DNA from 4 places in the Brachybacterium avium genome. Region 1 is predicted to be linked to each of the others. Evidence: riboswitches for the same ligand, from Rfam matches in the RefSeq annotation. Region 1 holds a riboswitch; each other region holds the start of a gene.
The links. A riboswitch is a leader RNA that binds a small molecule or an ion and turns the genes downstream of it on or off. The one in region 1 is predicted to bind thiamine pyrophosphate.

Region 1 (7,808 bases):
ACTCCTCCGCCGTGCCGTACCGCTCCTCGTGGGCGGGCAGCGCGGCCATGCTGTGGTTGCGGGCCTCCGCATCGGTCATCGAGGTGACCACGTTGATCCCGGCCCGGCCGTGGGAGATGTGATCCAGGCTCGCGAGCAGCCGAGCCGCATGGAACGGATCCCAGAAGGTGCTTGAGACCGTGGTGACCAGGCCGATCCGTTCGGTGGCGCGGGCCATCGCCGTGAGCACCGTGATCGGTTCCAGGAACCAGCTGGGCCCGCGCTCGGCGCCGGTGGGCGCGATCGACTGGCCGTCTGCGAGGAAGATCGCGTCGAGCCGGCCGCGCTCGGCGATCTGGGCGAGCTCTTCCCAGTAGGTGATGTCGCCCAGGCGGGACACTGCGGAGCCGGGCGCGCGCCAGGCGGCGCCGTGGTGGCCGACCGCGTGCGCGAACAGGTTCAGCCGCACGTGGCGGGTAGCAGTCGCGGCCATCAGTCCTTCACCAGCCCGCCGTCGACGACCAGGTTCTGGCCGGTGATCGCCCGCGACCACGGCGAGGCGAAGAACAGCACGGCATCGGCGAACTCGGCGGGTGTGGTCACCGACTGCAGCGGGGTGCTCTCGGCGATCGCGTCGAAGACGGCCTCGGGCGTCGCGGAGCTCGCGTCGGTGGTGCGCAGCAGGCCGCCGCTGACCATGTTCACCGTGATGCCGCGCGGGCCGAGATCGGCGGAGAAGGTGCGGGTCAGCGACAGCAGCGCCGCCTTGGCCGCGGTGTAGTCGTGGTAGGGCACCACCGGATGCTGGAAGAGGTTGGTCCCGACGTTGATGACGCGGCCCGAACCCGCCCGGTCGAAGCCCGGCAGCGCTGCCTGGATCGTGTTCAGCGCCCCCTGCACGGCGCTTGCGAACTGGGCCGAGAAGGCGTCGTAGTCGATCGCGTCCGCCTTCGCCCTCGCGTCCCCGTTGAACGAGAAGCCGCTGAGCGCATTGTTCACAACGGTGCTGACGGGCGCGCCGAACTCGGCCTGCGCCGCCTCGAACAGTGCCTCCACCTCGCCGCGGTCCCTGACGTCGGCGCGCACCGCGACCGCTCGGCCGGGATGGCGGGCCGCGAGCTCCCGTGCGGCGTCGCCGCTGGTGAGGTGGTTGATGACGACGCGGGCCCCCTCACTCAGCAGGGCTTCGGTGATCGCGCGGCCGAGGCCGCGGGCGCCTCCGGTGACCAGGACCACCTGGTCGGCGAGGGCGGGGATGCTCCGGGACTGCGCGGGCGCAGCGGAAGAGGAGGTCATGAGTGGTTCGTCCTTTCGAAGACGGGATGCGAGCCCCCGGGATGGCGGAAGGACCGGCATCCGGGCAGGGGCGGGAGAACGCTCCACAGGTGGAGGAGCGGGACGACGGGGGTCGGCTCTGATCCCGTTCTCGCGGACGGCAGGCGCAGGCCCTTCAGGCCCGGGCCGGACGGTGTCATCACTGCCTGCGATGCCCGTACATCGTGCGCTGCTGGCCGGGGTGTCACGGCAGCCGGCGCCGCATACGGCGCCACTGCAGGTGAGACCAGTGCACAGCAGCTCATCGACGACATTCCTCCGCGAGTACGAACTCGATCAGGTTCACCGGGTGTGTTCTCAGCCCTGTCGGGCACCCCGTGTCGGTCGTCGACTATACCCATGGCCCCGCCCGTGCGGCGGTTCGTCCCGTGCGGGAGCTGCGGCGACCGTGCGGAAGGAGGGCACCCGTCCCAGTGGACGGTGCGCTGCTGGGCCGGGCCGACCCGGGACGGAAGACCGTCGGCCGATCCGCCGGGATGGACCCTCGCCGCCGCCCGCCCGCCGCTGCGGGTAGGGTGGCCTGGTTCCGTGGGAGCCCGTTCGTCGGGCTGAGAGGGCCTCGTGCCGACCACCAGCACTGGATGCGGATAATGCCGCCGTCAGGAGGACCGCTCATGCAGCACGTCGCCGTCGTCGGCGCCGGGATCATCGGACTGCTCACCGCCTTGGAGCTGAGACGCCGCGGTCACCGGGTCGAGATCCGTTCCACCGGCGTGGCCGAACAGGCCACCCACGCAGCGGCCGGGATGCTGGCTCCCACCAGTGAGGTCCAGTTCGGCCAGCACTCGCTGAGGCCCTTGATGAGGAAGGCCGCGAGCCACCACCGCGCGCTGGCCGCCGAGCTCGCCCTGCGCACCGAGGAGCCGCTGGGCTACCGCGACACCCCCACCCTCGTCGTCGGCCGCGACCGGTCCGACCTCGAGGCCCTGCGTCTTCTCGCACAGGAGCAGTGCGCGGAGGGTGCCGAGGTCGAGGAGCTCACGTCCGCGCAGCTGCGCGGTCGCGCTCCGACGCTGGCCCGGCACGTGGCCGGGGCGATGCTCGTCGCCCGCGACCACCAGGTGGACCCCCGCACCCTGGTCGCCGCCGTCGTCGACGCATTGGCCGGCCCGGGGCGTCCCGGCGACGGGCCGCCCGTCTCCCTCACCATCGGCAGCCGCGTCGCCTCCACCGAGGAGATCGACGCCGACCGGATCATTCTCGCGGCCGGCCTCGGCACCACCGAGATCGACGGACCGCACCGGGTGCTCGACCTGTCGCTGCGCCCGGTCCACGGTGACATCCTGCGCCTGCACGTCCCCGCCTCCGCCCTGCTGCCCGAGGAGGACAACCTGCTGGACCACACGGTCCGAGCCCTGGTCCGCGGGCGTCCCCTCTACCTGGTGCCGCGCGGCGGCGGCCTCGTGCTCGGGGCCACCAGCCGGGAGGACGACATGGTCGGCGCGTCGGCCGGCGCGGTGCTGACCCTGCTGCAGGACGCGGCCGAGGTCCTCCCCTCCGTCCGCGACACCGAACTGCGTGAAGTGATCGCTCGCGCCCGCCCCGGCACCCCGGATGACCTCCCGCTGCTGGGACCGGTGCCGACAGACCCGCGAGTGATCGTGTCCACCGGTTACCACCGCCACGGGATCCTGCTCTCCGCCTGGGCCGCGGCGCGCACCGCCGATCTGCTCGAGGCCGATCCCGGGGCACCGCCGCCCGGGGACATGGCCGAGGAGCTCGCCGCCGTCGATCCCGCCCGTTTCACCACCACATCCCACCTCCAGGAGGTCTCATGAGCATCGTCGTCCACGTCAACGGCGAGGATCTTGACCTGTCCGACGCCGTCACGGTCCGCGACCTGGTGGCCGACCGCCTCGGCCGCGAGGTCGGCGACGACGGGCGCGCGTGCGACGGCACCCCGCTCGGCGTGGCCATCGCGGTCGACGATGCGGTCCTGCCGCGCAGCAGCTGGGCCCACACCCCGCTGACCTCCGATGCCCGGTACGAGCTCGTCACCGCCGTCCAAGGAGGATGAATCATGACCGATACCCCCGAGACAGAACTCGTCATCGCCGGAGAGACCCTGAGCTCCCGCCTGATCATGGGCACCGGAGGCATCACGGACCTGGCGGCCCTGGAACGAGCCCTGCTCGCCTCCGGCACCGCGATGACCACGGTCGCCCTGCGCCGCTTCTCCCCGACGACGCGGGACTCCGTGTTCACGATGATCCGCCGCCTGGGGATCCGTGCCCTGCCCAACACCGCCGGCTGCTTCAGCGCCCGCGACGCCGTGCTGACGGCGGAGCTGGGCCGTCAGGCCCTCGAGACGGACTGGGTGAAGCTCGAAGTCATCGCCGATGAGGACACCCTGCTCCCCGATGGCGTCGAGCTCGTCGAGGCCACCGCCATGCTCGTCGAGCGCGGATTCACCGTGCTTCCGTACACCACGGACGATCCGGTCCTCGCGCAGCGCCTCCAGGACGTCGGCGCGGCCGCGGTGATGCCGCTGGGAGCTCCGATCGGCACCGGCCTCGGCGTGCTGAATCCCCACAACATCGAGATGATCACCTCCCGCGCCACGGTGCCGGTCGTGCTCGATGCCGGGATCGGCACCGCCTCCGATGCCGCGCTGGCGATGGAGCTCGGCTGCGACGCGGTGCTGGCCGCGAGCGCCATCACCCGCGCACGCGACCCCGAGGCCATGGCCCGCGCGATGGCCCACGCCGTCCGGGCGGGCCATCTCGCGGCGGGTGCCGGCCGGATCCCGCGCCGGAGCCTGGCGCTGGCCTCCTCGAGCCACGACGGTCGCATCACGACCGCTCACCCCGCGGGGACTTCGCATGAGCGAGACCTCCCCCGCCCCGCAGTCCCTGCCGCCGCTGGTCCCCCGGGCCCGGAGCTGACGCCGGAGCAGCTCGACCGCTACCGGCGCCAGATCACGCTGCCGCAGATCGGCACCCTCGGGCAGCGACGCCTGCGCGCGGCCTCGGTCCTGGTGGTCGGCGCGGGAGGGCTCGGCTCCCCCGCGCTGCAGTACCTCGCCGGGGCCGGTATCGGTACTCTCGGGATCGTCGACGACGACCTCGTCGACACCTCCAACCTGCACCGCCAGGTCATCCACACCACGCCGGCCATCGGTACGCCCAAGACAATGTCCGCGGCCGCAGCCGTCCGCGCCCTCAATCCCGAGGTCCAGGTGCGCACACATCCCGAGAGGCTCACCCCCGAATCGGTCACCGGCCTCGTCGAGGACTATGACCTGGTGCTCGACGGCAGCGACAACTTCGCCACCCGCTATGCCGTCGCCGACGCCAGCGAGATCACCGGGGTGCCGGTGGTCTGGGCTGCCGTGCTGCGAGGACAAGGGCAGGTCAGCGTGTTCTGGCCGGGGCGCGGCGCACACTACCGCGACGTCTTCCCCGAGCCCCCGGCCCCGGGCGAGGTGCCCTCCTGCGCGGAAGGCGGCGTACTCGGCACACTGCCGGGCCTGCTCGGGATGATCATGGGGACGCAGGTGATCCAGCTGGTCACCGGCACTGGTGAGCCGCTGGTCGGCCGGCTGCTGCTGTGGGACGAGGCCACCAGCACCTCCCGAACGCTGCGGCTCGTCCCGGACCCGCACCGCACGAGGGCCACCCGGGTGGAGGTGCCGGCCGCCGCCGACCCCTCATGCCGGCTCGGTGCGCCCGAGCCGAGCGAGACGCTCGACGTGCCCGCCCTGCGGTCGCTGCTCGATTCGGGGGCCGACGTCACGCTCATCGATGTGCGCGAGGACTGGGAGCATGCCGCCGGGGCGATCGAGGGCGCGATCCACCTCCCGCTGACTCAGCTCCTCGAGCACGGCGAGCACGCACTTCCCACGGGACGAGGCGGCGGCGAGATCGTGCTGTACTGCCAGGCCGGCTCACGCTCCGCGACCGCACTGGAACGCCTGCGACCAGCATGGGCGGGGCGCGAGGGCCGGGTGCGGCACCTCGGCGGCGGCTACGCGGCCTGGACGGCGCCGACGCCGTAGTGGATCACTCGGTGACGCCGGCGGTGCCTGGTCCGGAGCCGGGCCGCCGCGATGTCCGGGCAGGCGTCCGGGCTCAGCTCCAGTCCGCGGTGCGGTCCCTCAGCGCGCGGTAGGCCCCCAGGACCTCGGGCGTCGGCTCAGCGTCGACGGTGCGGGAGCCGCTGATGCTCCAGGCCGGCGGCTCCGGTGTCCCGGCGAGCGCCCAGGCGGCCTGACGGGCGGCGCCGAGCGCCACGTACTCCCCTCTGGGGCGATGGTCACCTCACGGCCGAAGATCGCGGGTGCCAGCTGCTGGACGGCCTGGCTGCGCGCGGCGCCGCCGATCAGGGTGATGCGGGCCGCGGCGGTACCGGTGCGGTCCTCGAGTGCGGCGATGCCGTCGGCCAGGGAGCACAGCAGGCCCTCGACATAGGCGCGGGCAACGTCCTCCCGGGTGGTGGAGGTGCTCATCCCGGTGAGGGTGGCGCGGGCGTCCGGGCGGTTCGGGGTGCGCTCGCCGTCGAAGTAGGGCAGCAGGGTCACCCCGTGCGCGCCGGGCACGCTCGCGAGCGCCAGCTGCGCCATCTCCTCGTGGGAGACCCCGAGCAGGGCCCGGCCGACCTCCAGGATCCGGGCGGCGTTGATCGTCGTGGTCATCGGCAGGAAGCGCCCGGTCGCGTCGGCGAAGCCGGTGACCGCGCCGGTGGAGTCGTTCGGGCGGGTGGGACTGACCATCGCGCACACCCCGGAGGTGCCGATCGAGACGGAGACGTCGCCCTCGCTCAGGGACAGGCCGAGCGCGGCACCCATGTTGTCACCGGTGCCGGCCGCGATCGCGGCGCCGCTCGAGGTGCGAGCCATGACCTCCTGCGGGCTGCCGGGCAGGCGGGGCAGCTCGAGCGAGCGGCCCAGCGCGAGCTCGACCAGTTCGGGCTTCCACTCCTCGCTCGCCGTGGAGTAGTAGGCGGTGCCGGAGGCGTCGCCGCGATCGGTGAAGGCAGTGGTGCCCTGCTCGGCCAGGTGGAGGGAGACAAAGTCGTGGGGCAGCAGCACGCGCGCGGCCCGCTGCGCGTTCTCGGGCTCGTGGTCCCGCACCCAGCGCAGCTTGGAGGCGGTGAAGGAGGCGACCATCAGGCTGCCGATCTCGGCGACGCTCGCCTCGGGCCCGCCCATCTCCTCGATCAGCGTCTCGGCCTGCGGGGCGGAGCGGGTGTCGTTCCACAGCAGGGCGTCGCGCACCACCTCACCCTGCGCATCCAGCAGCACCATGCCGTGCTGCTGGCCGCCGACGGCCACGGCCTCGGCCCGCTCCAGCAGCGGGCCGGCCGCCTCGTCGACCGCGGCGAGCCAGGCCCGGGGATCGACCTCGGTGCCGTCGGGGTGGGCGGCGCGGCGCTCCTGGAGGACCTCACCGGAGGCCGCATCGACGAGGAGGGCCTTGGTGGCCTGGGTGGAGGAGTCGATACCGAGCACCGTGGTGGTCATCAGGGGGTCCTTTGCAGGTCGGAGGGTCGAGCAGGTCACCGTATCCAGTCACCGTATGCAGTGGCGTCGAGTGAGCCGCTCTGCCGCATCCGCTGGCGCCGAGTGAACCACTCTGCCGCATCCACTGGCGCCCTGCCAGCACACGACCCGCCTAGACGGGACGCATGCTGACTCAGCGCCAGTGGATGCAATCCGCCACCACGGGAATCAGGCGGCGCGGTCGGGTCGGCGCGGTCAGGGCCCGCGCCGCCCCGTGGCTCAGGCGCGGAAGCCGAGCAGGTGCTGCATGGCCAGCTGCTGCAGGCGCACGAAGCCGAAGTTGCGCTCGCCGGCCTTGTCCGCGTCGAAGTCCTCGAAGGTGGAGCGGTCCGCGAGCAGGTCCTCGAGCGACTCGCCCTCGGCGAGGGTCGGCTCAGCGAGCTCCTCGATGCCGGAGTACTTCAGCGCCTCCTGGACCTCGGCGTCCTGACGGAACGCCAGGGCGCGCTCCTTGAGCATCAGGTACATCTCCATGTTCGCCGCGGCGGAGTCGTACTGGCCCTTCTCATGCTCGGTGCGCGAGGGCTTGAAGTCGAAGTGACGGGCACCCTCGTAGGCGCCGGGCTTCGAGGGGAAGCCATTCTCGAGCAGGTCGACGGTGAAGAAGGCGCTGATCAGATCGCCGTGACCGAACACCAGGTCCTGGTCGTACATCGGGCCGTGCTGGCCGTTGAGGTCGATGTGGAAGAGCTTCTCGCTCCACAGCGCCTGGGCGAGGCCGTGGGTGTAGTTCAGCGTCGCCATCTGCTCGTGGCCGGTCTCGGGGTTGATGCCCACGATGTCGCCGTGCTCGAGCTGCTCGATGAAGGCCAGCGCATGGCCCACGGTGGGCAGGAAGATGTTGCCGCGGGGCTCGTTCGGCTTCGGCTCGAGGCCGATGCGCAGGTCGTAGCCCTTGTCCTTGATGTACCCGGCCACGGTGTCCAGGCCTTCGCGGTAGCGCTCCAGCGCGGCGAAGAGGTCCTTGGAGCCGTCGTACTCGGAGCCCTCACGG
Region 2 (7,808 bases), 1.1 Mb from region 1:
GTGGACCATTTCGGTCCCGACGACCTCTCCGCCTCCGGCGGCATGCAGGTGCCCCGCCACCCGCATACGGGCCTGGCGACCGTGTCCTGGCTGTTCGAGGGCGCGATCACGCACCGCGACTCGCTCGGCAGCCACGCCCTGATCCGACCCGGCGAGGTGGACATCATGGTGGCGGGCTCCGGCATCTCCCATTCCGAGTTCTCGGTCGCCGACACCACGATCCTGCACGGCGTCCAGCTCTGGTACGCGCTGCCGGACCGCTCGCGCTTCCGCGACCCGGACTTCGAGGTCTCCGCCCCCCGCCAGATCGGGACCGGCGGAGCTCGCGCCCGCGTGGGCCTGGGGGAGTTCCGCGCCACCACGGAGGACGGCGTCGTGCTCGAGGACCGCAGCGAGGTGCGGACCGACATCCCGCTGAGCATGGCCCAGCTGGATCTGCGGGCGGGCACCTCCCTGCGCATCGATCTGGACCCCGGGCATGAGTACGGACTGCTCGTCGATCGCGGTGCCGCACAGCTCCGCGCTGACCTGCCGGGCACCGATCTGCCGAGCACGGGCCTGCCGGCGGGTTCGCCGCTCGCGATGAAAGAGCACGAGAGCACGATCGCGAGCCGGGAGCTGATGATGCTGCCCGACGGCGTTGCCCAGCTGACCATCCGCGCCGAGACCGGCGAGGACCTGCGGGTGATGCTGCTCGGCGGCGAGCCGCTGGGGGAGGACATCATCATGTGGTGGAACTTCGTGGGTCGCACCCACGAGGAGATCGAACAGTTCCGCGCCCGCTACCAGGCGGAGATCGGGGTCGAGCATCCTCTCGAGTCCGCACCGATCGCGGACACCGTCCTCGCGCGCGGAGGCCTCGCGGAGCAGGACGAGCAGTTCGGGCCGTTCGCCGCGAGCACCCCGGACGCCCTGCCGGCACCAGCGCTGCCGCACGGTCGCCTGCGCTCCCGCGGCCGGCGCGGGATCTCCGCATGACCACCCGACCCCATCCCGACCGTCGACGGACCCCCGTGACGGACCACCCTTCGAAGGACGACGTGACCCGCACCGACATGAACAGCGCAGAGACGGACAGCGCAGAGACGGACAGCACCGATATGACCAGCACCGATATGACCAGCGCCGACGAGCCCAGCAGCGGCGCCGCACAGCATCCCGGCCCGGCCCCGACGGCCGCGCCCGACCAGACAGAGCGGGTGATCCTGCAGGCAGCCGGAGAGGAGGGCCTCACCGGCTGCCCCTGCGACCTGATCGTCGTGGCCGACAGCACCGGTGAGCTGACCTCCGCTGCCCTCGACTCGCTCGCTGAGCAGCCGGAGGCCCGGGTCTGGTCCTGGAGCGCCTCGCGCGCCGAGACCTCCGCGCTCGCCGAACGCTTCGCCTCCGCGGTGGGTGCGGGCCGGCTGGTGCTCGCGGCCGGGGCGGACCCCCTCCCGCTGGAGGAGTTCGCCGCCGAGGCCGACGCCCACCTCGTGCTCGCCCGCCTGCCCAAGTCCCTCGCCGGGCTCGAGGACCTCGCCCGCCGCCTCGCCCGCTTCGCCGGCCAGGGCGGGCGCGAGGACCTGACCCTCGTCGCGGGCGGTCGCGTCAAGCACATGACCCGCTCCCAGAACGAGGTGCTGGCCGGCTCCTTCACCGAGGTCCGTGCCTCACGGGGCGTGGGCAAGTCCCGTGCACTGATCGCCTCCGGCCCGCGCCCGGAGGCTCTTGCACCGGAACCCATCGCCGGTGCGGTGACGGTGAGTGTGCACGGGCAGCCGCGCGAACTGGCGCTGCGCGGCAGCGGCGGGGTCTTCGGCGGTTCCCGGGCCGACGCCGGCAGCCTGCTGCTGCTGGAGGCGCTGGATCGGGCACTCGTCGAGGGTGAGATCTCCGCAGAGCGCGCCGTGGACCTCGGCAGCGGCAACGGCCTGCTCACCGCTCACCTCGCCGCCGCGCTGCCCGAGGCGGAGGTGCTGGGCAGCGATGACGACGCCGAGGCGGTCGCCTCCACCCGCGCCACCCTAGAGGCGTCGGGGCTCTCCCGCGAGGGGGTGCGTGTGAGCTGGGACGAGTCCCTCTCCCAGGTGGCCGACAGCAGCGTCGATCTGGTGGTGCTGAATCCGCCGTTCCACGACGGCACCGTCGTGGACGCGACCCTCGTGCACGGTCTGCTGGACTCGGCGGCCCGCGTGCTGCGTCCCGGCGGGCAGCTGTGGTTCGTCCACAACTCCCACCTCCGCTACCGCGCCGAGCTCGAGGCCCGCGTCGGCGCCGTGCAGCAGCGCGCCCGCGACCGCCGCTTCACCGTGCTCAGCGCGGTGCGCTGACCGGCCACGTCCCACGGGCACCGGATTGTCACGGGCACCGGATTGTCAGGATCCGTACCATTCTCGAGCAGATTCTGGTTCGGATCCTGACAATCCTGGTGGTGCGGCGGCGCTGCGGTACGGCGGTGCGGTGGCCCGGCGGTGCGGTGGCCCGGTGGTGCGGCAGCGCTGCGGCCCGGTGCCGCGGTGCGGCGGTCCCGTGCGGCGGCGCGGCCGCAGTGGTCAGCCGACCAGGCTGCTCAGCACCGAGGTGAACATGGTCAGGCCGTCGGTGCCGGAACGGGTGCCCTCACCGGGCTGGTCCGGACCGAAACCGGCCTCGACCGCGTGCTCCGGGTGCGGCATCAGGCCCACCACGTTGCCGGCGGCGTTGGTGATCCCGGCGATGTCGTGGCGTGACCCGTTGGGGTTGGCCTCGAAACCGGCGGGGCCGTGGGTGGCGCCGGCGGCGTAGCGGAACACCACTCGGCCCTCGTCCTCGAGCTGGGTGAGGGTGCGCTCATCGGCGACGTACTGGCCGTCCTGGTTCTTCAGCGGGATGCGGATCACCTGGCCCGCCTCGTACCCGCTGGTCCAGGCGGTGCGGGTGTTCTCCACCGTGAGCGGCTGGTCGCGGCAGAGGAACGCACGATGGGCGTTCTTGATCATCGCGCCGGGCAGCAGGTGCGTCTCGCACAGGATCTGGAAGCCGTTGCAGATGCCGAGCACCGGCATCCCACCCGTCGCGGCGTCGACCACTTTCTCCATCACCGGGGCGAATCCGCTGATGGCGCCGGCGCGCAGGTAGTCGCCGTAGGAGAAGCCGCCGGGCAGCACGATCGCGTCGACGTCCTTGAGGTCGCCCTCTCCGTGCCAGAGCGCGACGGGTTCGGCGCCGGCGAGCCGCACGGCGCGCAGCGCGTCCCGGTCATCGAGCGTGCCCGGGAAGGTCACCACACCGATGCGCATCAGGCCTGCGCCTTCCCGTCGGCGGCGTCCTCGACGTCGATCGAGACGACGTCCTCGATGACGGGGTTGGACAGCAGGGTCTCCGCGGCCTCGCGCAGGGAGGCGAGCACCTGCTCGGTGACCTCGCCCTCGACCTCGAGCTCGAACCGCTTGCCCTGACGGACCGAGGCGATGCCCTCGAAGCCCAGGCGGGGGAGCGCGGCGGCGACGGCCTTGCCCTGCGGGTCGAGGATCTCCGGCTTGGGCATGACGTGGACCACGACACGTGGCATGGGTGCTCTCCTGGGGGACGACGGCCGCGGGATGCGGTCCTGGCGGGTGAGGGCTGCGGGGCGGGCACGGTCGGCGCACGGGGCGGCCGACGGGACGAGCCCGACCCCTGACATGGTACCGAGCCGGAGCGTCCCGGCGGCGGGCTGCCCACCATGGGGTCCGCGTCTCGCCCGGGGCGCGGTCGCGCAGTGTGGGCGTTGTGGACTCAGCGCGGTCCGGCCCTGGGCAGGAGCCGTCCGCGACGATATGTTCGAGGCACACCTGACCTCGCCCCCGGGAGGACCCGATGAAGATCCACCACCTCGTCCATTCCTGCCTGCTCGTGGAGATCGCCGGGCGGCGCCTGCTCGTGGACCCCGGCGGCTTCAGCACGGAGGCCGTGCGCGGCCTGGACGCCGAGCTGCTGTCCGGACTGGACGCCGTGCTGATCACGCACCAGCATCCCGACCACCTCGACCGGGCACTGCTCCAGGAGGTGCTGGACCGGGCCGGCGGCGCCGAGGTGATCGCCGAGCCGGAGACGGCCGCGCTCCTCGCCGAACCCGCGGGCGATGCCGCCGCGATCCCGGCGCAGCGCCTGCTGGCCCTCGCCGCCGGGGACACGCATGAACTGCCTGCGGTCCCGGGCGAGCAGGCGGTGCGCCTCGAGGCCGTCGGCGGCCAGCACGCGGTCATCCACCCGGACATCCCCCGGGTGGGGAACTCGGGCCTGGTGCTCTCCGCCGGGGACGGTCCCCGCCTCGGCATCACCGGCGACTCGCTCGAACCGGTCCCGCAGTTCCGGGGCATCGACGTGCTCGCCTTCGCGGTGGTCGCTCCCTGGTCGAAGATCGGCGAGACCATCGACTTCCTGCGCGCTGTCGGCCCGGTGCTCGCGCTGCCGGTGCACGACGCGATCGCGAGCGACGCGGGCCGTCCGATCTTCCTGCGCCAGTCCACGAATCTCGCTCCCGAGGGCACCGAGGTGCGCGATTGGCCGGCAGACGGGGTCATCGAGGTCGGCGCGGACTGAGCACGCCCGGCCGAGCGCGCCGGGCCGAGGAGGTCGGGAAGTGAGCAAGATGCAGGAGCTGCTCGGCAGGGAGGTCCCTGCCGACCGGATCGCCCAGGCGATGCGGGCGGTGCCGCGGGCCCGTTTCCTCCCCGCCGCGCTCCGTCACCGGGCGGGCGAGGACGCCCCGCTGCCGATCGGTGAGGGGCAGACCAACTCGCAGCCCACCACCGTCGAGAACATGCTCCGCCTGCTCGAGGTGCGAGAGGGGCACCGGGTGCTCGACCTCGGAGCCGGCTCCGGATGGACCACCGCCCTGCTCGCCCATCTCGTCGGCCCCACCGGGGAGGTGCTGGGCCTCGAGCGCCAGCAGCGGCTGCTGAGCCCGGCGCGCACCGCGCTCGCCGAGACCGTGCCCGAGGGCCGGGCGAGGATCCGCGCCGCCCGGCCCGGCGTGCTCGGCGCCCCCGAGGACGCGCCCTTCGACCGGATCCTCGTCTCCGCCGGAGCCGGCCGCCTGCCGCCGGCGCTGCCCGCACAGCTGGGCGAGGGCGGGATCCTGGTCATCCCCGTCGGCCAGCAGATGCGACGGATCGCCCGCCGCGGCGACGCGCTGGAGGAGACCGTCCACGGGGCCTACCTCTTCGTGCCCCTCATCGAGGACCCGCCATGAGCCGAACCGGCCACGGAAGGGTCCGCCGGCTGGACACCGTGCACGGGAGGGACCGCTGCAGTTAGGGTGGCCCCGTGCACGGGAGTCCGGTAGGCCGGGCTGAGAGGGAGTTCTCGAACTCCGACCGTAGAACCTGATCCGGATCATGCCGGCGCAGGGAGCTCCGCCGAGCGAATGTCGCCGCGCGCCCGTGCCCGTCTGGAAAGGCACGGACCGTGATCCCCGCTTCTGACGACGCCTCCGCACCCACCACCGCTCCCGCCGCTGCCCCCGGCGGCCCGCCGCCCCCTGCGAGCCCGGACCCCGATCCCACACCCGCCCGCTCCCGACTCGGTCTGCGCGAGATCGTGCTGGTCGTCGTGCTCGGCGTGCTGTTCGGATTCCTGTACTGGGTGTTCGTCCAGGCCTGGAGCTGGCTGGCGATCGCGATGGGCCCCGCCGGTGATGTCGCCCAGCACGTGATCTTCGGCTCCTGGCTGTTGGTGGCCCCGATCGCGATCGCGATCATCCGCCGCCCCGGCGTGGGGATCCTCGCCGAGATGCTCGCCGGGACCATCGAAGTGGTGTTCCTGGGCAGCCCCGTCGGCCCGCTGCTGGTGCTCTCGGCCGCGCTGCAGGGCCTCGGCAGCGAGCTGCCCTTCGCCCTGACCCGCTACCGCCGCTTCGGCTGGGGCGTGTTCGCCGCCTCCGGTGCGCTCGGCGCGGGCCTGGTGTTCTTCTGGTCCGCGTACCGGATGGGCTGGTACGGCCAGGACCTGCTCACGCTGCGCCTGGGCATGCAGGTGCTCTCTGGGCTCGTCCTCGGCGGGCTGCTGGCCCGCGTGATCGTCCGCGCGCTGGAGCGCACCGGAGTGCTGACGAACTTCGCCATCGGTGCGTCGGCGCAGGCCGACGAGATCCCGCAGCGCCGTGTCCGCTGAGGCGGGAACGGTCCGGGACGACACATCGCGCCCGGTCGGGGCCGCCGCGTCCACCGAGCCCACAGCGCCTGCCGAGCTCGTCGTCGAGGCGAGGGACCTCGAGGTGGTGCTGCCCTCGGGCGCCGGTGTCGGCCCCTGGACCGGGACCCTGCGCGCGGGGGAGCAGGTGCTGCTGCTGGGACCCAGCGGCTGCGGCAAGTCCACGCTGCTGCGGGCGCTCGCCGGCGCGATCCCCGCCCATCAGCGGGGCCGGGTCACCGGGACGCTGCGGGTGGGGGAGATCGATCCGATCGCCGGCGGCGTCCTCGCCGCGTCCGCGGCCGTCGGATTCCTCGGGCAGGACCCGGCCGACGGGGTCTGCCTGCCGCAGGTGGCCGACGACGTCGCGCTCCCGCTGGAGAGCCGTTGCGTCCCGCCCGCGCAGATCGGCCAGCGCGTGCACCGCGCGCTGGCCGAGGCCGGGATCGATGACCTGAGCGAGCGCGCCGCCGCGACGCTGTCCGGCGGGCAGCTGCAGCGGGCAGGGCTCGCCGCGGCCGTGGTGGGCCGGCCCCGCCTGCTGCTGCTGGATGAACCGACCGCGATGCTCGACGCCGACGGGGTGCAGGCGGTGCGTGAGGCCGTCACGGCAGCCGCCGCCGGCGGCGAGGTCGCGGTGCTGCTGGTCGAGCACCGGCTCGACGACTGGGCGGGAGAGCGTGGGGTGGCGGGGCTGCCGCCGCGCACCATCGCCCTGGACGCCTCCGGTCGGGTGCTCGCCGACGGACCCACCGGGGAGGTCTTCGCCCGTCACGGCGCCACGCTGCGGGAGGCCGGGTGCTGGCTGCCGCGCGAGCTCGAGCAGCAGCTGGAGGGCGCGGCGGAGCTGAGTCCGGAGCGCTGTGCGGGCCCTGTCCGGGACCTCGCCCCGGACTCACCGGCGAATGCTGCGGCGGATCCCGCGAGGGAGCCGCTGCTGACCGTGCGGGGCGCCGAACTCGGCCATCAGGGTCGTCCGGTCCTCTCCGGGGTCGACCTCACCGTGCGTTCCGGGCAGTTGCTCGCCGTCGTCGGCCGCAACGGTGCCGGCAAATCCACCCTGCTGGGGGCGCTGTCCCGGCTGGATCCGCCGCTTCGCGGTGAGGTCGAGGGCGCTGCGGCGGGCCTGGTGTTCCAGCGGCCCGAGGCCCAGTTCGTGGCCGACACCGTGACCGGTGAGCTCGCGGCGTCCGGGGTGGATCCCGCCCAGGTCACGGCGATGCTCACCCGGCTCGGGCTCGAGGAGCAGCGGGAGGCGAGCCCCTTCGCGCTCTCCGGCGGTCAGCAGCGTCGCCTCTCCCTCGGCGCGATGCTGCTGACCGAGCGGCCGGTGCTGCTGGCGGACGAGCCCGGCTACGGCCTGGACCGAGCCGCCGCACACACCGTCCTCAACCAGCTGCGGGAGGCGGCTGATGCCGGGCAGGGGGTGGTCATCGCCACCCATGACCTGCGCACGGTGGAAGCGGCCGATGCGGTGGCCGTGATCGATGACGGCCGACTGAACGGGCCGATGCCGCCAGCAGACCTGCTGCAGGACACGGCGCTGCTGCAGCGCGCCGGGCTCGTCGCAGGAGAGCCGGTCGCGGACGCGTGCCCGCTGGCCGGGGCAGAGCCCCAGCCGGCCGCGGAGAAGCCTCCGTCGGCCGTGGAGCCCGACCCGAGGGCGGGCCCCC
Region 3 (7,808 bases), 660 kb from region 1:
CGAGCTGCTTCTCGACGGCGGCGTAGGTCTCGGTGCCGAACACGCGCTGCAGCACCGTCTGGCGTTCCCCGGTGCCGGCGCGCAGGAAGCGGGCGAACTCGTTCTGCGGCAGCAGGACGGTCTGCGTGAACTGCTCGCGGGTCAGTCCCACGGCGCGCTGGATCTCGCGGCCCACTTCGTCGATCCGGGCGGCGATCGCTTCGACGCCGCTGCCCCCGCCTGCGGTGTCGGCGATGACGTCCTCGATCAGCTGCGGGGAGCCGATCCGCCAGAGCACGGCCTTGGCCTGCTCCTTCGTGGTGCCGGTGCCACGCAGTTTGGGGCGGTGGAACTCGGGTTGGCGGCGCACCCGGAAGATGCCGGAGGCGGTCTCGAACACCAGGTCCACCACGCTCGCCTCGGTGGGCGGCGCGAACTGCGAACGGATCCGGTCGCCGCTGCTGACGCTGCCGGCGACCTGCCCGTACAGGGCGTAGACGATGGCATCGAGGATCGTGGACTTGCCGGAGCCGGTGGGGCCCTCGAGCAGGAACATGCCGCTCGCGCCGAGAGCGGCGAGGTCGATCTGCACGGTGCCGGCGAAGGGGCCGATCCCGGTCAGGCGCAGGTGGTGAAGCTTCACGAGGCCTCCTGCTGGCGGCGCACCGCGGTATAGGCGCGGTCCAGGACCTCGTGCTCGGCGGCGGTGGGAGCCGCGCCGGTGACGTGGGCGAGGAAGTCGTCCATCACGTCCAACGGATTCTGCTCCCGCCGCACCACCGGGGTGCCCGCTCTCGCCTCCCGCCCCTCGGGCGCGTATTCGGTCAGCAGCAGTTGCGGGAAGGCCTCGCGCAGCTGTTCCTGCAGGTGGGCGGGGCGGGCCGGGTCGGTGACGACGGCCTTGATCCAGTCGCCGCCGTGCTCGGGGGCGCGGGCGAGGATCTCCTCGAGGGAGCCGCGCAGCTCGGTGAGCGGGCGCGGCACCGGGGTGTGGATCCGTCGGACCTCTGCCGCGGTCCCGGGGGCGCCGAGCTCGACCAGCAGCACCGACTTGCGGTGGTTCTTCTCGGAGAAGGAGAAGGCCAGCGGCGAGCCGGAGTACCAGGCGGGGGCGCCGACGAGGCGGGTGAGGTCCTGGCAGCCGTGCAGGTGGCCCAGCGCCAGGTAGTCGAGGCCTCCCAGCACACCGGCGGGCACCGAGTCGACGCCGCCGACGGAGAGGTCCCGCTCGGAGTCGCTGGCATCGCCGCCGGTGACGAAGGTGTGGGCGAGGACGACGGTGCGCGCTCCCGGATGCGCGGCGGCGCGCTCATGCACACGCTCCAGCGCGGCGCGGGTGACGGCCTCGTGGCTGCGAGCCAGCGGCGGCTCCCCCTCCGCGACCAGCTCGGTGCGGGCCCGGTCGGGTTCGAGGTAGGGCAGGCCGAAGAAGAGCACCTCGCCGTGCTCATCGGCCACGGAGACGGGGTGTTCGATGCCGGGAACGTCGGTGAGCAGGTGGATGCCGGCGCGCATCAGGGAACGGCCGAAGCCGAGCCGCTCCGGGGAGTCATGGTTCCCGGAGGTCAGCACCACGGTGGCGCCGGTGTCGGCCAGGCGCGCCAGGGCGCTGTCCAGCAGGGTCACGCTGGACACGGCGGGCACGGCGCGGTCGTAGACGTCGCCGGGGATGACGACCACGTCGACCCGCTCGGTCTCGACCAGCGCGACCAGCCAGTCGAGGAAGGCGGCCTGGTGGGCATGCAGGTCGACCTTGTGCAGGGTGCGGCCCAGGTGCCAGTCCGAGGTGTGCAGGATCTTCATGCCCTGAGCCTACGAGCGGGGGCCGACAGCCGGTGACGTCTCACCGTCGTGGACGGCGGGCCCCGCTGCGAGCTCGTGCTCTAGGGTGGTCGGCGGACACGGGGTGCGTGAGACGCGCTGAGATGACACCCGTGGAACCTGATCTAGTTCGTACTAGCGAAGGGATGTCCGCATGAGTTCGGATCCTTGCACCCAGTCCCCCTCTGCCCTCCTCCCCGTCCGGCCGACGGTGCCGCGCGTGGTCTCGATCGCGGGGACGGACCCCACCGGCGGCGCCGGCACCGCCGCGGATCTCAAGTCGATCACCGCCGCGGGCGGGTTCGGCATGGCCGTCGTCACCGCGGTGGTCGCCCAGAACACCCACGGCGTGCGCGACATCCATGTGCCGCCGGCCGAGTTCCTCGCCGCCCAACTGGCCGCGGTCAGCGATGACGTCACCCTCGAGGCCGTCAAGACCGGCATGCTCGGCACCGTCGAGGTCATCGAGACGGTCGCGGCCTGGCTCGACGCGCACCCACCGCGGGTGCTCGTGGTGGACCCGGTGATGGTCGCCACCAGCGGGCATCGCCTCCTGGAACCCGCGGCCGAGCAGGCGATGATCCGCTTCTGCCGTCGCGCGAGCGTGGTCACCCCCAACATCGACGAGCTCGCGGTGCTCACCGGTGCGCCGCGCGCGAGGAGCGAAGGGGAGGCGCTCGCGCAGGCCGGCCGCTGGGCGGCGGAGACCGGGGTCGCCGTCGTCGTCAAGACGGGTCACCTCGAGGACCGCGAGGTGAGCAACACCTGGGTGGAGGCCGACGGCGCGCAGCACCGGGCGAGCTCGGCCCGGGTGGAGACCACGAGCACGCACGGCACCGGCTGCTCCCTCGCCTCCGCCCTCGCCACCCGCCTCGGGGCCGGTCACAGCCCCGCCGCGGCCCTGGCCTGGGCGACCCAGTGGCTGCATGAGGCGATCGTGCACGGCGGGGCGCTGCACGTCGGGACGGGGCACGGCCCCGTTGACCACGCCCACCAGGGCCGACGGCTGGCAGCGGCCGGTTCCGCCGCGCCCTGGCTGCGGGTGGGCGAGGTCCCCGCCCGGCTCGAGACGCCCGAGGACCTGATCGATGCCTGCGCGGGAGCTGCCGGGACGGAGGCCGGGACCGCCCCGGTGCTCCCGGTCGTCGCCCCCGCCGGCCCGTGGACCGCCGCGCTCTGGGCCGCCGGCTCCTCCCTGGCTGCGCAGGTGGCGGGCTCCGGATTCGTCCGGGCGCTGGTGGAGGGGAGCCTGACCGGCCCGGCCTTCGAGTTCTATCTCGCCCAGGATGCGCTCTACCTCGCCCGCTACTCCCGCGCCCTGGCCGCCCTCGCGGAGGCGTCCACCACCGCCTCGGGCCGCACGTTCTGGGCGGAGTCCCCCCGGACCTGTCTGACGGTCGAGGCGGAGCTGCATCGTTCGTGGCTCTCCGCGGAACCGGCCGAGGATGGCACCGCCATCAGCCCGGTGACCAGCGCGTACACCGACTTCCTGCTCGCCCATGCGCTCGGCTCCGCCGCCCCGGTGACGGCCGCCGCGGTGCTGCCGTGCTTCTGGCTCTACGCGCAGGTGGGCGGTGATCTGGCCGAGATCGCGCCGGGCCATCCGTACGCCGCCTGGTTGGAGACCTATCGCGATCCCGGGTTCGTCGAGGGCGTGCAGGGGGCGCTGGGCGAGGTCGAGCGGGAGGTCGCTGCGGCCACCCCCGCCCAGCGGGCCGCGGCGACGCGAGCGTTCCTCCTGGCGTGCCGCCACGAGCTGGAGTTCTTCGAGCAGGCCCGTCGGCTCGAGCCGCACGCCGCCCAGGCGGAGGCCGTTCTCAGCGGGGCGACCCGATGACCGCTGCCGCCTCGACGCTCACCGAACCCCAGCAGCTGCCCCCGGCGGGGCGAGCCGCCCTGCGGGCCGGGGTGGTCGGCAACTTCATCGACAACATCCATGTGTTCCTGCCCGTGACGGCCCTCGCCCCCGCGATGCTGGTGCTCGCAGGGCCCGGTGCGACCGCCTCCACCGGGGCGCTGATCATCATCGCGATGCTCATGGGCCGTCCCGTCGGCGGGGTCGTGTTCGGCCGGATCTCGGACCGCCTCGGCCGCACCCGCACCACGCGGATCGCGATCGGCGGCACGGCCGCATGTGCGCTGGCGATCGCCCTGGTCCCCACCCATCAGCTGCTGGGCATCGGGACGGTGACGCTGATCCTGCTGCTGCGCTTCCTCGGCGGCATCTTCGTGGCCGGGAGTACTCGGCCGCGATCCCGCTGGCGATGGAATGGTCGGCGCCGCGTCGGCGCGGGCTGATGAGCGGGCTGATCCTGTCGATGGCCCCTTGGGCGCAGGCGGCGGTGGCCTTCGCCGTCGCCATGCTTCTGACGCTGCTCGGGCCGCAGCAGTACGCGGCCTGGGGGTGGCGGGTGCTGTTCGCGGCCGGGGCTCTGCTCTCCGTGGGCATGCTGCTGTACTACCGCCGGCAGGTGAGCGATGCCCCGCTGTTCACGCAGCAGCAGGAGGCACTTCCCGCGACCGGCCCGGGCACCGCGCCTGCGCCCGTGCCCGCGCCCGCACCGGCCCCGACCCTGCGCAGCCTGCTCACCGGTTCCTGGTCGCGCGCGTTCTGGCAGGTGTTCGCGATGATGACGGGGCTGTGGCTGCTGACCTACACCACCGTGCTGCTGCTCACCGAGCGGCTGTCCACCGATGCTCCGCTGGAGCCGATCGCGGTGCCCATCGTCATGGGGCTGGCCTCGGTGGCGCAGGCGGTGGCGATGGCGCTGGCCGGGCACCTGTCCACCCTGGTGGGGCGGCGCCGGCTGCTGATGATCTGGGGAGCGGCCGCGACGGTGACGGGACCGCTGCTGTGGTGGCTCGCGGTCACCTCCCCCACGCTGGCGATGGCCGCCGCCTGCGCCGCGCTGCTGCAGATCGCCACCGTCGCCGCCTACGGGCCGATCGCCGCCTATCTCTCCGAGCGCTTCCCCACCTCGATCCGCTCGACCGGGTACGGCGCCGGGTACAGCCTGTCGTTGGTGCTGCCGGCGCTCTACCCCTTCTATGTGCCCGCGCTGGAGCCGGTGCTGGGCCGTCACGGCACCGTCCTGGCCCTGATCGTGCTCGGCGGTCTGCTGCTGGTGATCGGTGCCGCGCGCGGACCGCGCCTGCGACCGCGTGAGCTGGACGCGGACCTCGACACCGTGGCCACCGGGAGCCTCCAATGACCGCCCGGCCCGGCACCGACCCGGATCTGGGCCCGGTCGCCCCGGTCCTGGCCGCGGTGCGCGAGCGGGCGCCGCTGGTGCACTGCCTCACTGCGACCGTCTCGATGTCGCTGGTCGCCGATGGCCTGCTGGCCGCCGGGGCCCGGCCGATGATGACCGAGACCGCAGCCGAGGCCCCGGTGGTGACCACCCTCGCCGAGGCCCTGTCGATCAACCTCGGCACGCTCAGCACCGACGCCATGGACGGGATCCCGGCCACGGTCGAGGTGGCGGTGCGGGAGGGACGCCCCTGGGTGCTCGACCCCACCGCGATCGGGATCGCCCCCGTCCGCACTCCGCTCGCCCGGCAGCTGCTGGACTCCCGGCCCGCCGTGGTGCGCGGCAACGCCTCCGAGATCCTTGCCCTGACCGGGGTGGGACGGGGCGGGCGTGGCCCGGACGCTTCCCCCGCGAGCGGTCGCGCCGGCGATGCTGTCGAGGACGCCGCCCGGCAGGTGGCGGCGCGGACCGGCGGAGCGGTCTCGGTCTCCGGGGAGGTGGACCTCGTGCTGGATTCCGCGCGCAGCCTGCGGGTGGCGCGCGGCACCGCGCTGCTGACACGGGTCACGGGCACCGGCTGCCTGCTGGGGGCGCTGACGGCGGCCTGCACCGCCGTGCATCCCGATCCGTTCGAGGCCGCGGTGGCCGCGACCGTCTGGCTCGACCTGGCCGGGGAGCTCGCCGCCGAGCGGGCCACCGGCCCGGGCAGCTTCCGCATGCATCTATTGGACGCACTCGATGAGGTAGGACGATGAATACACAGCCCACGCACATCACGCAGCCCGTGCAGCCCATCGGCACTCAGGGCGGTCCTCTCCCGGGCCTCGATCTGCGCTGCTATCTCGTCACCTCGGGGACCGGGCGGCGGACCGTCGAGGTCGCGGCCGCGGCGGCGTCCGCCGGGGCCGGGGTGGTGCAGGTGCGGGCGAAGGAGGCCACGGCGGCGGAGCTGCTGAAGCTGGTCCTCGCCGTGGCCGGGGCGGTCCACACCGCGAATCCGGGGACGCGGGTGCTGGTCGATGACCGGGCCGACGTCGCGGCCGTCGCCCGGCAGCGCGGGGCGGCGGTGCACGGCGTGCATCTGGGTCAGGACGATCTGCCGGTGGCCGATGCGCGAGGGCTGCTGGGGCCGGAGGCGATCATCGGGCTGACCACGGGGACGCTCGAGCTGGTCCGCGCGGCCGAGGTAGTGCGCGACCAGGTCGACTACCTGGGTGCCGGCCCGTTCCGGCGCACGCCCACGAAGGAGTCCGGCCGTCCTCCGCTGGGGGTCGAGGGGTATGCACCGCTGGTCGCGGCCTCGTCGCTGCCGATCGTGGCGATCGGTGACGTCACGCCCGCTGATGCCGCTCCGCTCGCGTGCACCGGGGTGGCGGGGGTGGCGGTGGTCCGGGCGGTCATGGGCGCCGCGGATCCGGCTGCGGCGGTGCGCGAGGTGCTCGCCGGCCTCGCCGCGGGCTGAGGCCCTGGAGCACACGACGGTGCGCCGGGTCCGGCGAGGAGCAAGGACGGTCCAGTCAGAAGGGTGGCGGGCCCAGATCTTTCCAGGGTTCCGGGGATTCTCCGGCTCCTTCGGTGGGCGAGGGCATCCCCGTCGCAGCAAGGGTGGTTCCCAGCAGAAGTACTCGGGCAGCGGCTTCCCTGTGAGCTCCGTCGGTTCTTCGGGAGTGGGCACCTGACCTGGGTCGCTGGGGCCAGGGGGTTCGGGTCCGGCTGCTTCGAGGTCTGCTGATTCGCGCTCTGCCGGCACCGGTTCTGTGACTGGCTCGGTGACCGGATCCCCGGCGTGGGTGCCGCGCAGGTAGCAGGTCCAGGCGTGTTCGAGGTCCTCGACGATCTGGAGGCTCGCGGTGTCGAGATCGTCGATCACGGTGACGATGTCGCCGTCACGGCCGACGGCCCAGCGGGTGCGGCCGGGCTCGGTGACGGCAGTCGGGAGCCGGGTGGGATCCAGCAGGCCGGCTGTCTTGTCCAGATGATGCTGCCAGCACAGCAGGTGGAGGTTCTCGATCTCGGTGAGGGCTCCCGCATCGGCGCTGCCGCGCCGGCATTCCTCGATGTGATCGCACTCAGAGGCCCAAGAGGTGAGCCGGGTGCATCCCGGCACCGCGCACATGCTGTTGCGCAGCCGGAGATGTTCGAGCATCGCCGCGGAGGGCTGGTACTTCTGGGCAGGCAGCGGCAGGAAAGCACCGCTGGTGGGATCGGTGAGCACGCGGTACCAGGCCTCGCTGCTGCCGGCGAGGGAGCGGGCTATCGACGGCGGCAGCGGGATGGTGCCCTCGAGGTTGCCCGGTTCATCCGAGGCACCGAGGAGGGTGAGGGCGGGGACCGTGATGTTCAGCCGGAACCTTCCGGTAGGGACGGAGACCCCATCGAGGTCCAGCGCCGCCGAGCTCATCAGCGCGAAGCGCAGCTCGGTCAGGGGCGTGGCCTTCCCCGAGGCCAGGACGAGTCCGTCCGGGTCGTGCGGAATCGGGGTGCCCTCGCGCAGTGCGGTGCGCTGGGCGGTCTGGACCGCCCGGGCGGACTCGTCCACCTGCTTCCACTGCGCGAGGATGACGGGGATCGGACCGCTGATCTGCATGGTCCCCATCCCGGGCTCGATACTCGGCAACAGCTCGACGCTGCGGGTGAGACTGTCGAGGGGATCCGGGCGATCCTCTCGCTGCTGGAGCAGGGCGAGGAGCTTCTTCAACAGGGTGAAGAAACGTTCCGGACTGATATCCGGGGACCAGGCGGCAACGGCGATATCCA
Region 4 (7,808 bases), 1.1 Mb from region 1:
CCGTACAGCAGCGCGGTGCCGGCGCACATCAGGCACGGCGACAGGGTCGTGTACAGGACGCTCTCGCGATAGACGCCGGCAGTGAGCCGACCGGCACGCTCGATGGTGTCGGTCTCGGCGTGCAGGATCGCGGACTGCTTCTGCACCCGCTGGTTGTGCCCGGCCGCGAGGACTCTGCCCTCGTGGACCAGGACGGCACCGATCGGCACCCCGCCCTGGTGCCAGCTCGTGCGTGCCTGCTCGATCGCGAGGTCGAGGAAGCGCTGATCCTGCTCGGCGGTGGGGGTCGGGGCCATGATGATCCTCTCGATGGGGGAACGGCGCCCCTGCAGGATACGACCGGGACCGGCAGTGCCGTACCGTGACCGCATGAACGACACGGCCTCCGCCACTGCCCCGGCCCCCGCTCCCGAGCACGGCCACGACGGGGTGCTCCGCCGGGCGGTCCTCGCCGAGATCGACCCGCGCACCCTGTACCTGCTGGCGATGCTGCGACAGGACGTCTTCACGATGGAGCAGGGAGCCACCGATGCGGACCTCGACGGCCGCGAGCTCGAGCCCACGACCACCCTGGCCTGGATCGAGCTGCCGGGATCCGCGGCGGCGGCCTGCGGGCTCGAGCGCGAACCGGTCGCGCACCTGCGGATGCTGTTCGAGGCCGACGGCACCGGCGCGGCGGCCGTGGTGCGGATCGGCCGGGTCGCCGTGCGCGCCGATCACCGCCGCGGCGGTGTCGGACGCCGCCTGATGATCGCTGCGCTCGAGCACATCGAGCAGACCGCGCCCGGGGCGGAGGTGCGCATCGATGCCCAGGCCTATCTCGAGCAGTGGTACGCCTCGATGGGCTTCGAGACCGTCAGCGAGATGTTCATGGAGGCAGGGATCGAGCACGTCGCGATGGTGCGGAGGCCCTCACGGGCCTGAACCCGCCTACGCCCGACGGGCCTCGATGAGCGCGACCATCTCCGCACGCTCGAAGTAGACCGCGGTATCCAGCGCACTGGGGGTGCCCAGAGCAGGATCGGCCCCGGCCTCCAGGAGCACCTCCGCGACATCGGTGAAGCCTTTGAACGCGACGCCCGCCAGCGGGGACTGACCGCGGTCGTTGACGAGGTCGACGTCGGCGCCGCGGGCGGCGAGTTCGCGCACCAGCTCGGCGTGGCCGTGATAGGCGGCGAGCATCAGCGGGGAATTCCCGGCCCCGTCGCGCAGGTCCACAGGGGCGCCCTGGTCGACCAGCGACAGGAGGGCGGCGGCGTCACCGGTGCGGGCGGCGTCGAGCAGCGAGTGGGCCAGGGCGATCACGGCCTCGTCCTCGGTGCTGACGGGGTCCTCGGGGCTGGTGGGCTGGGTGCGGGTGTCCTCGTTCACCGCTCCAGGGTACGACGCGCTCACCCCACCAGCATCCCCGCGATCAGCGGCCAGACCAGGAACCCGCCGGCGATCACGGCGCCGAGCAGGTCCGCCCGGCCCAGCGGGCTGGGTGCGGCCCAGGTGCGGTGGTCCGCCCCGGCGAATCCGCGCGCATCCATCGCCAGGGCCTGCTGCTCCGCCCCGCGCAGCGTGTCCACCAGCAGGGCGAGCGTGGCCCCGGCGAGCAGTCGCGGAGAGCGGGCGCTGCCCAGGCCCCGACGGATCCGCGTGCGGAGGATGACCTCCCACTGCCGGCCCAGATGACCGACCCGCACCAGCGCCGTCACCGAGGCGACGACCGGCCGGGCGGGCAGGCGCAGGCGCTGACCCAGCGCATCGCCGAGCGCCGTGGCCTCCACGCTGCCCAGCGCCAGCACCCCGGGGGCGACGAAGGCGGTGATCCGGGCGGCCTCCTTGAGTCCCAGCAGCCATGCCTCGCGCGACAGGGGCGGTGCGTCGCCGAGCAGGGCCGTGGTCCAGGCCAGCCCCGCTGCCGAGAGCAGGATCGGGGCTAGGCGCAGGGCGCCGCCGCGCAGCGTCCGCACCGCCAGCGGTGCCAGCAGCACCGTAGGGAGCAGGGCCAGCAGCCCGCCCTGCCAGGTCTGCACGGCGAAGGAGCCGGCCGCGGCGAGGATCCCGATGAGGCACAGGGTGAGCGGATTCAGCGCATCGGCGGGAAGCCGACGCCGCGGCGCGGGCGGTGGCCCGGCCGGATCCGGGGCCGGCAGCTCGAACCGGTCGGCGGCGGCCGCGATCAGCTCCGGGTCGTGGGTGGCGACCAGCACGGCGCAGCCGCGGGACGCGGCGTCCGCGAGCAGAGACTGCACGTCCCGGCGCCGACGGGCGTCCAGGCCGACAGTGGGCTCATCCAGCACCAGCAGGTCCGGGGCCTGGGCGAGGGCCGCTGCGGTCGCCAGGCGGCGCTGCTCCCCGCCGGAGAGACGATGGGGATGGGCGCCGGCGAGGTGCGCGAGCCCGGCGCGCTCCAGCAGCTCCTCGGCGAGGACGGGATCGGTGGCCCAGGGGGAGGCGCTCAGCTCGGCCCGCACGGTGGTCGCGACGAAGGAGTGCTCGGGGTTCTGGGGGACCGCCGCGATCCGTGCGGGCTCCGGCCGCTGCACCTCGCCGGTCGCCGGTGCGGCCGCATCGAGCAGGGTGCGCAGCATGGTGGTCTTCCCTGCTCCGGAGGGGCCGGTGAGCACGCTGAGGCGACCGGCGCGCACCTCGAGGTCCAGGGGCGAGGTCAGCCCGCGGGAGGGGACGGTGACGCCGCGCAGCGAGGCGACGATCGGCCCCGCCCCGACTGATCGCGTCGCGGCCGGTCGCGCCGCGCTCTTCTCCTCGGGGACCAGCACCCCGATCTCCTGCAGCAGCGCCCGCTGCTCGCGCAGCACCTCGCCCGGTGCCCCGTCGGCGAGGATCTGCGCCTGCTCGCCGAGCACCACCAACCGGTCCACGTGAGCCAGCCAGGGCCCCAGCCGGTGCTCGGCGATGACCAGACCGGCACCGTCGGCGGCCACGAGGATCGCCTCGCGGACACGGTCCGCGGTGTCGGGGTCGAGCATGCTGGTGGGCTCGTCCAGCAGCAGCAGCTCGGGGTCGAGGGCGAGGCCGCCGGCCAGTGCGATGCGCTGCTGCTGCCCGCCGGAGACCTCGAGCGGACCCCGCTGGGGATCCAGCCCCACCTGTGCGGCCGCGAGGGCTGCGGCGACGCGCTCACGGATCTCCGTGCGGTCCAGGGCGGCGTTCTCGGGCCCGAAGGCGATGTCGCGGAAGGCCGTCGCCGCGACCACGGCATGCGCGGGATTCTGCAGCAGCAGCCCGGCCTCCCCGGGCCGGGTCGGTGGAGGCAGCAGGCCGGTGCCCTCGCCGGATTCCTCGTCGAGGAGCCCGGCGAGGGCCCGCAGCACGGTCGACTTCCCGCTGCCGCTGGCACCCGCCAGCAGCACCCGCTGCCCGGCCGGGATCGTGAGGTCCAGCGAGGCGATCGTGGGCCGGGAGCGGGTCAGCGGTCGCCAGGTCAGACCGGTCAGCTGTCGACCGGTCGTGGCAGGGGCGCGGGGAGGGGTGATCGGGGCCGCCTGCTCAGGCCTCGGCGACCCGGGCGTGCTCCCGGCCGGCGGCGAGGGAGTCCACCGCGCCGGTGGAGACCAGCGCCCGTGCGGCCGCCCAGCCGAGCACGCCGCACAGCAGCACCCCGGAGACCAGGAAGCAGGCGAGCATCGCGCCGGAGAAGGCCCAGCTCATCTCCTGGTAGTACGCGACCTTCTCCCATCCCCACTCCAGCAGCGCGGCGAGGACGCCGCCCAGCACGGCGACCGGCAGGCCGAAGCGCCGGTAGCGGGTCAGCAGGAACGCGAGTTCGACGCCGCCGCCCTGCATCAGGCCGGAGATCGCGGTGCCCCAGCCCCACTGGCTGCCCAGCAGCATCGACAGCACGGCGGCGAGCAGCCCGGCCAGCAGGGCGGCACCGGGCTTGCGCACGATGAGCCCCGCGAGCATCGCCGGCAGGAACCAGATCCCGGCCAGCAGTCCCTCGGCGGGCTTGAACGTCGCGGTCAGCGGTCCGATCAGCGTGTACAGCTGGCCGTAGCCCAGGTACGCGACGCCGAAGGCGGCGCCGATCAGAACGGTGACCAGCAGGTCCACGGTACGGAAACGAGTCATCACTTCTCCTTCCCTCTGGAAGGGGCGCGGGCGCCGGCGGCGCTCCACGGATATCCCGACTCCCTACGCCGGTGTGAGCCGGATCAGGTTCGAGGGTCTGCGCGGGCTGCGCACTCTCAGCACCTCGCGGTGCTCCCCTGTCAGTGGATGACGAGGGGGAAGTCTACCCGTTCAGCGCCGGGAACGGATCGCCTGGTCGACCGCGGTGGCCGTGGCGTGCGGGTCCTCGGGGAGAGGATGTAGTGGGTGGAGCCGCGGCCGATGATCTCGACCATCGTCCCCGGCCGGGTGACCAGCATCCGGTAGGGCTGTTGGATCTGGTCGAGGGTGAAGATCTTCCGCGACCCGACAGGGGTGAGCTCCGCGGGCTGCGGAGTCGATGCGCGGCTGCGACGCCATCCGTAGCCGCCGAGGGCCACGCCCACCTGCGAGCGCGGCAGCTCGCGCAGCTGCACGGTGCGGAAATCCTCCAGCGGCCAGGGCTTGCGAGGCAGGAACCCTCCCAAGCTGACCGTCAGCCCGTGCCCGTCCACGATGAAGCGGGTCCGCTGCCCCATCCACGTCCACACCGCCAGGCCCAGGAACAGCACTGCCACCAGCAGCATGCCCAGCGATGTGGAGCGCTGCGCCATGAGCAGCGCGAGCACGGCGCCGGCCACCAGAGTGATCGCGATGCGGGTCCAGCCGATGGACGAGGGCCGCGTGCGACCCACGTAGAACGGCGCCTCCGGCCTCACCAGATGCTCACCCGCTCCTCGGGTGCGCGGTACATCGCATCACCCTCATGGACTTCGAAGGCGGTGTGGAACTCCTCCAGGTGGCTCGCGACCGTGTTGCAGCGGAACTCCATCGGGGCGTGGGGGTCCACGGCCAGGCGGCGGATCGCCTCCTGGGTGCGGTGGCGGCCGCGCCACACCGTCGCCCACGACCAGAACACCCGCTGCAGGCCGGTGAAGCCGTCGATCTCGGCCTCGACCTCGGCGGCGTCGTGGCTGGCCAGGTAGGCCTTCACCCCGATGGACAGTCCGCCCAGGTCGCCGATGTTCTCGCCGATGGTCAGGGCGCCGTTGACGCGATGGGAGTCGTCGAGGTCCCGGGGTGAGAGGGCCGAGTACTGGGTGATGAGCTGCGCGGCGCGGGTGTCGAAGGCCTCGCGGTCCTCGGGTGTCCACCAGGAGACCAGGTTGCCCTCGCCGTCGTACTTCGAGCCCTGATCGTCGAAGCCGTGGCCCACCTCGTGGCCGATGACCGCACCGATCCCGCCGAAGTTCACGGCGTCCTCGGCTTCGGCATCGAAAAACGGGGGCTGCAGGATCGCGGCGGGGAAGACGATCTCGTTCGCGCCCGGGTTGTAGTAGGCGTTGACCGTCTGCGGGGTCATGTGCCACTCGGTCTCGTCGATCGGCCCTCCCACTTTGGAGAACTCGAACGCGGCCTCGAAGCAGCGGGAGGCCCGGGCGCTGGCGACCAGGTCACCGGGCACGAGCTCGAGGCCGTCGTACTCGCGCCACTGCTCGGGGTAACCGATCTTCGGGGTGAACCGCTCGAGCTTGGCGAGGGCCTTCTGCCGGGTGGCCGGGGTCATCCACGGCAGGCTCCGGATGGAGTCGCGGTAGGCGTCCATCAGCGCGTCGACCAGCTCGGTCATGCGCTCCTTGTGCGCGGCCGGGAAGTGGCGGGCGACATATTCACGGCCCACCGCGAAGCCGACGACACCCTCGACGAAGGCGACACCGCGCTTCCACCGCTCCCGCAGCTCCTCGGCTCCCGAGAGGATCTTCCCGGAGAAGGCGAAGTCCTCCTCGACCAGGACGGCGGGACCGTACGGCGCGTAGGCGGACACGGCATGCACGGCCAGCCAGCTGCGCAGCACCTCGAGGTCCTCCCCGGCCAGCAGCCGGGCGGCGGCGGCGACGAAGTCGGGCTGACCGATCGAGACCACCTCGAAGGCCGTGGCCGGGGCACCGGTGCCCTCGACGTAGGCATCCCAGGGGAAGCTCGGCGCCAGCTCCCGGCGCTGGGCGGAGCCCATCGGGTTGTAGGACTTCTCCCGGTCGCGCAGGCGCACCACGTCCAGGTGGCAGGCGGCCAGACGGGTCTCGAAGTCCATCACGGCGGCGGCGAGGTCCTCGGCGCTCCCGGGGACCAGACCCTCGCGACCGGCGAGCCCCGTGACGCGGGCGAGGTTCGCCAGGTGCTGGACGTAGGCGGTGCGGATCTCGGCGTAGTCCTCCTCGCGGTAGTAGGACTCGTCCGGCAGGCCCAGCCCGCCCTGGTGGATCTTGACCTGGTAGTTCGTCGAGTCCATGTCGTCGGTCCAGACGTACGCCAGCAGCGCGGAGGTGCCGGAGTCCGGGGCCGCCATGGTTCGTACGATGCCCTCGAGATCCGGGGTGGAGGTGACCTCGGCCAGCAGACCCTCGAACACGCCGAGGCCGGCCTGCTCGATCGCCTCGGTATCCATGAACATCCGGTACAGCGCGCCCACCCGGTGGTGATCCGTGGCAGGGACCTGCTCGCCGCGCGGGTCGCGGGACTCCGCGTCGGCCGCGGCCTCCTCGATGATCTCGCGCACCCGCTCCTCGGAGAGGTCCCGCAGGGCGTGGAAGGCGCCGTCGCTGGAGCGGTCCGCGGGCATCACATGCTCGCGCAGCCACCGGCCGTTGACATGGCCGAAGAGGTCGTCCTGGATGCGGACGGACTCGTCGACCTGATCGAGCCAGAGGCCGGAGGGGCGAGTGGAGGGGGTGGGGGCAGTGGTCATCATCGGCTCCTGCAGGATGGGGGTACGGGGATCAGAGGGTGAGCAGCCCGAAGACGGCGAGCGCGAGGGTGAGCAGCCCGAGGCCGACGGGGGCGTAGGCCCAGGGGCTGCGGGAGCGCTCGGCCGGCGAGCGGCGATGGAGCACCAGGGTGGAGAGACCGACACCGATCGAGAGCACGATCGTGCCGATCGCCAGCACCGGCGAGAGGATCACCAGCACCGTGGCGCCGACCTGGAACATCACGGTGCCCGCCACGTCGAGCAGGCGCATCAGCACGGTCGAGCGCGCGCCGACCCGATGCGCCAGCATCGTGGAGATCGCTTCCTCGGACCAGTCGCCGGGACGGGCGATGCGCTGCCGGGTGGTGATGGTCTGGGCGGTGGCGAGCAGCAGCCACACCAGCGCGCAGCCGGCCCCGACCCAGATGCCGAGCTCCGGGCGCACATCAGCGGGCCACAGCAGGATCGCCAGCAGCACCGCAGCGACACGCAGCAGCTCCTCGACGACACTGCGCACGGCCAGCAGGCCGGGGTTCACGGCCAGCTGGGTGCGGGTGCGCGCGACGAACAGGCTGGTGGCCACCAGCGAGGCCAGCTGGGCGGCGCCCAGGCCGATCCCCAGCAGCAGGGGGACCGGTGTCAGGGGGCGAAGGGCAGGATCGCCAGCAGCAGGATGACAGCCAGCACCGGGATCAGCAGCGCCTGGATCGACAGGCCTTTGACGAGGTCCCGGACGAGATCCGCGCCACTGGGCGGATGGTCGTGGCCGGTGTGATCGTGGGGGTCGTCGCCGTGCGGTGCGGAGGCCGCGGAGGTGTCTGTCATGAAGCTCCTTCTGGGTCCTCACCAGGGTACCGGGACCGGACTGGGCGCAGTTCGCCGCCAGCGGTGTGGAACCATGGCCGGGTGACGATCGATGCGATGAACACCAGCGGAGAGGGCCTGTCCCAGGCTCAGCGCCAGC

Region 2: another riboswitch for thiamine pyrophosphate. It lies ahead of CFK39_RS04040 (ECF transporter S component); the one in region 1 lies ahead of thiO (glycine oxidase ThiO).
Region 3: another riboswitch for thiamine pyrophosphate. It lies ahead of CFK39_RS06140 (bifunctional hydroxymethylpyrimidine kinase/phosphomethylpyrimidine kinase); the one in region 1 lies ahead of thiO (glycine oxidase ThiO).
Region 4: another riboswitch for thiamine pyrophosphate. It lies ahead of CFK39_RS13845 (ECF transporter S component); the one in region 1 lies ahead of thiO (glycine oxidase ThiO).

Annotation. Positions count from the first base shown of each region.
Region 1 covers NZ_CP022316.1:2,001,094-2,008,901, reverse strand. The annotation lists partial or broken gene CFK39_RS09075 (LLM class flavin-dependent oxidoreductase) at 1-472, opposite strand, end outside; gene CFK39_RS09070 (3-oxoacyl-ACP reductase) at 472-1,275, opposite strand; TPP riboswitch at 1,551-1,642, opposite strand; TPP riboswitch at 1,833-1,936, shown strand; gene thiO (glycine oxidase ThiO) at 1,929-3,092, shown strand; gene thiS (sulfur carrier protein ThiS) at 3,089-3,331, shown strand; partial or broken gene CFK39_RS09055 (thiazole synthase) at 3,335-4,108, shown strand; gene CFK39_RS09050 (ThiF family adenylyltransferase) at 4,106-5,311, shown strand; partial or broken gene xylB (xylulokinase) at 5,385-6,775, opposite strand; gene xylA (xylose isomerase) at 7,034-7,808, opposite strand, start outside.
Region 2 covers NZ_CP022316.1:887,115-894,922, reverse strand. The annotation lists gene CFK39_RS04070 (pirin family protein) at 1-978, shown strand, start outside; gene CFK39_RS04065 (class I SAM-dependent methyltransferase) at 1,041-2,312, shown strand; gene purQ (phosphoribosylformylglycinamidine synthase subunit PurQ) at 2,535-3,260, opposite strand; gene purS (phosphoribosylformylglycinamidine synthase subunit PurS) at 3,260-3,532, opposite strand; gene CFK39_RS04050 (MBL fold metallo-hydrolase) at 3,820-4,545, shown strand; gene CFK39_RS04045 (protein-L-isoaspartate O-methyltransferase family protein) at 4,595-5,197, shown strand; TPP riboswitch at 5,266-5,374, shown strand; gene CFK39_RS04040 (ECF transporter S component) at 5,413-6,117, shown strand; gene CFK39_RS04035 (ATP-binding cassette domain-containing protein) at 6,107-7,808, shown strand, end outside.
Region 3 covers NZ_CP022316.1:1,342,151-1,349,958, forward strand. The annotation lists gene CFK39_RS06130 (AAA family ATPase) at 1-622, opposite strand, end outside; gene CFK39_RS06135 (exonuclease SbcCD subunit D) at 619-1,782, opposite strand; TPP riboswitch at 1,872-1,964, shown strand; gene CFK39_RS06140 (bifunctional hydroxymethylpyrimidine kinase/phosphomethylpyrimidine kinase) at 1,955-3,637, shown strand; gene CFK39_RS16740 (MFS transporter) at 3,634-4,098, shown strand; gene CFK39_RS06145 (MFS transporter) at 4,098-5,012, shown strand; gene thiM (hydroxyethylthiazole kinase) at 5,009-5,806, shown strand; gene CFK39_RS06155 (thiamine phosphate synthase) at 5,803-6,513, shown strand; gene CFK39_RS16175 (hypothetical protein) at 6,868-7,808, shown strand, end outside.
Region 4 covers NZ_CP022316.1:3,092,111-3,099,918, forward strand. The annotation lists gene CFK39_RS13825 (nucleoside deaminase) at 1-296, opposite strand, end outside; gene CFK39_RS13830 (GNAT family N-acetyltransferase) at 370-924, shown strand; gene CFK39_RS13835 (ankyrin repeat domain-containing protein) at 931-1,371, opposite strand; gene CFK39_RS13840 (ATP-binding cassette domain-containing protein) at 1,392-3,362, opposite strand; gene CFK39_RS13845 (ECF transporter S component) at 3,499-4,080, opposite strand; TPP riboswitch at 4,124-4,229, opposite strand; gene CFK39_RS13850 (hypothetical protein) at 4,221-4,817, opposite strand; gene CFK39_RS13855 (M13 family metallopeptidase) at 4,814-6,844, opposite strand; gene CFK39_RS13860 (hypothetical protein) at 6,876-7,427, opposite strand; gene CFK39_RS17035 (hypothetical protein) at 7,484-7,669, opposite strand; gene CFK39_RS13865 (ADP-ribosylglycohydrolase family protein) at 7,766-7,808, shown strand, end outside.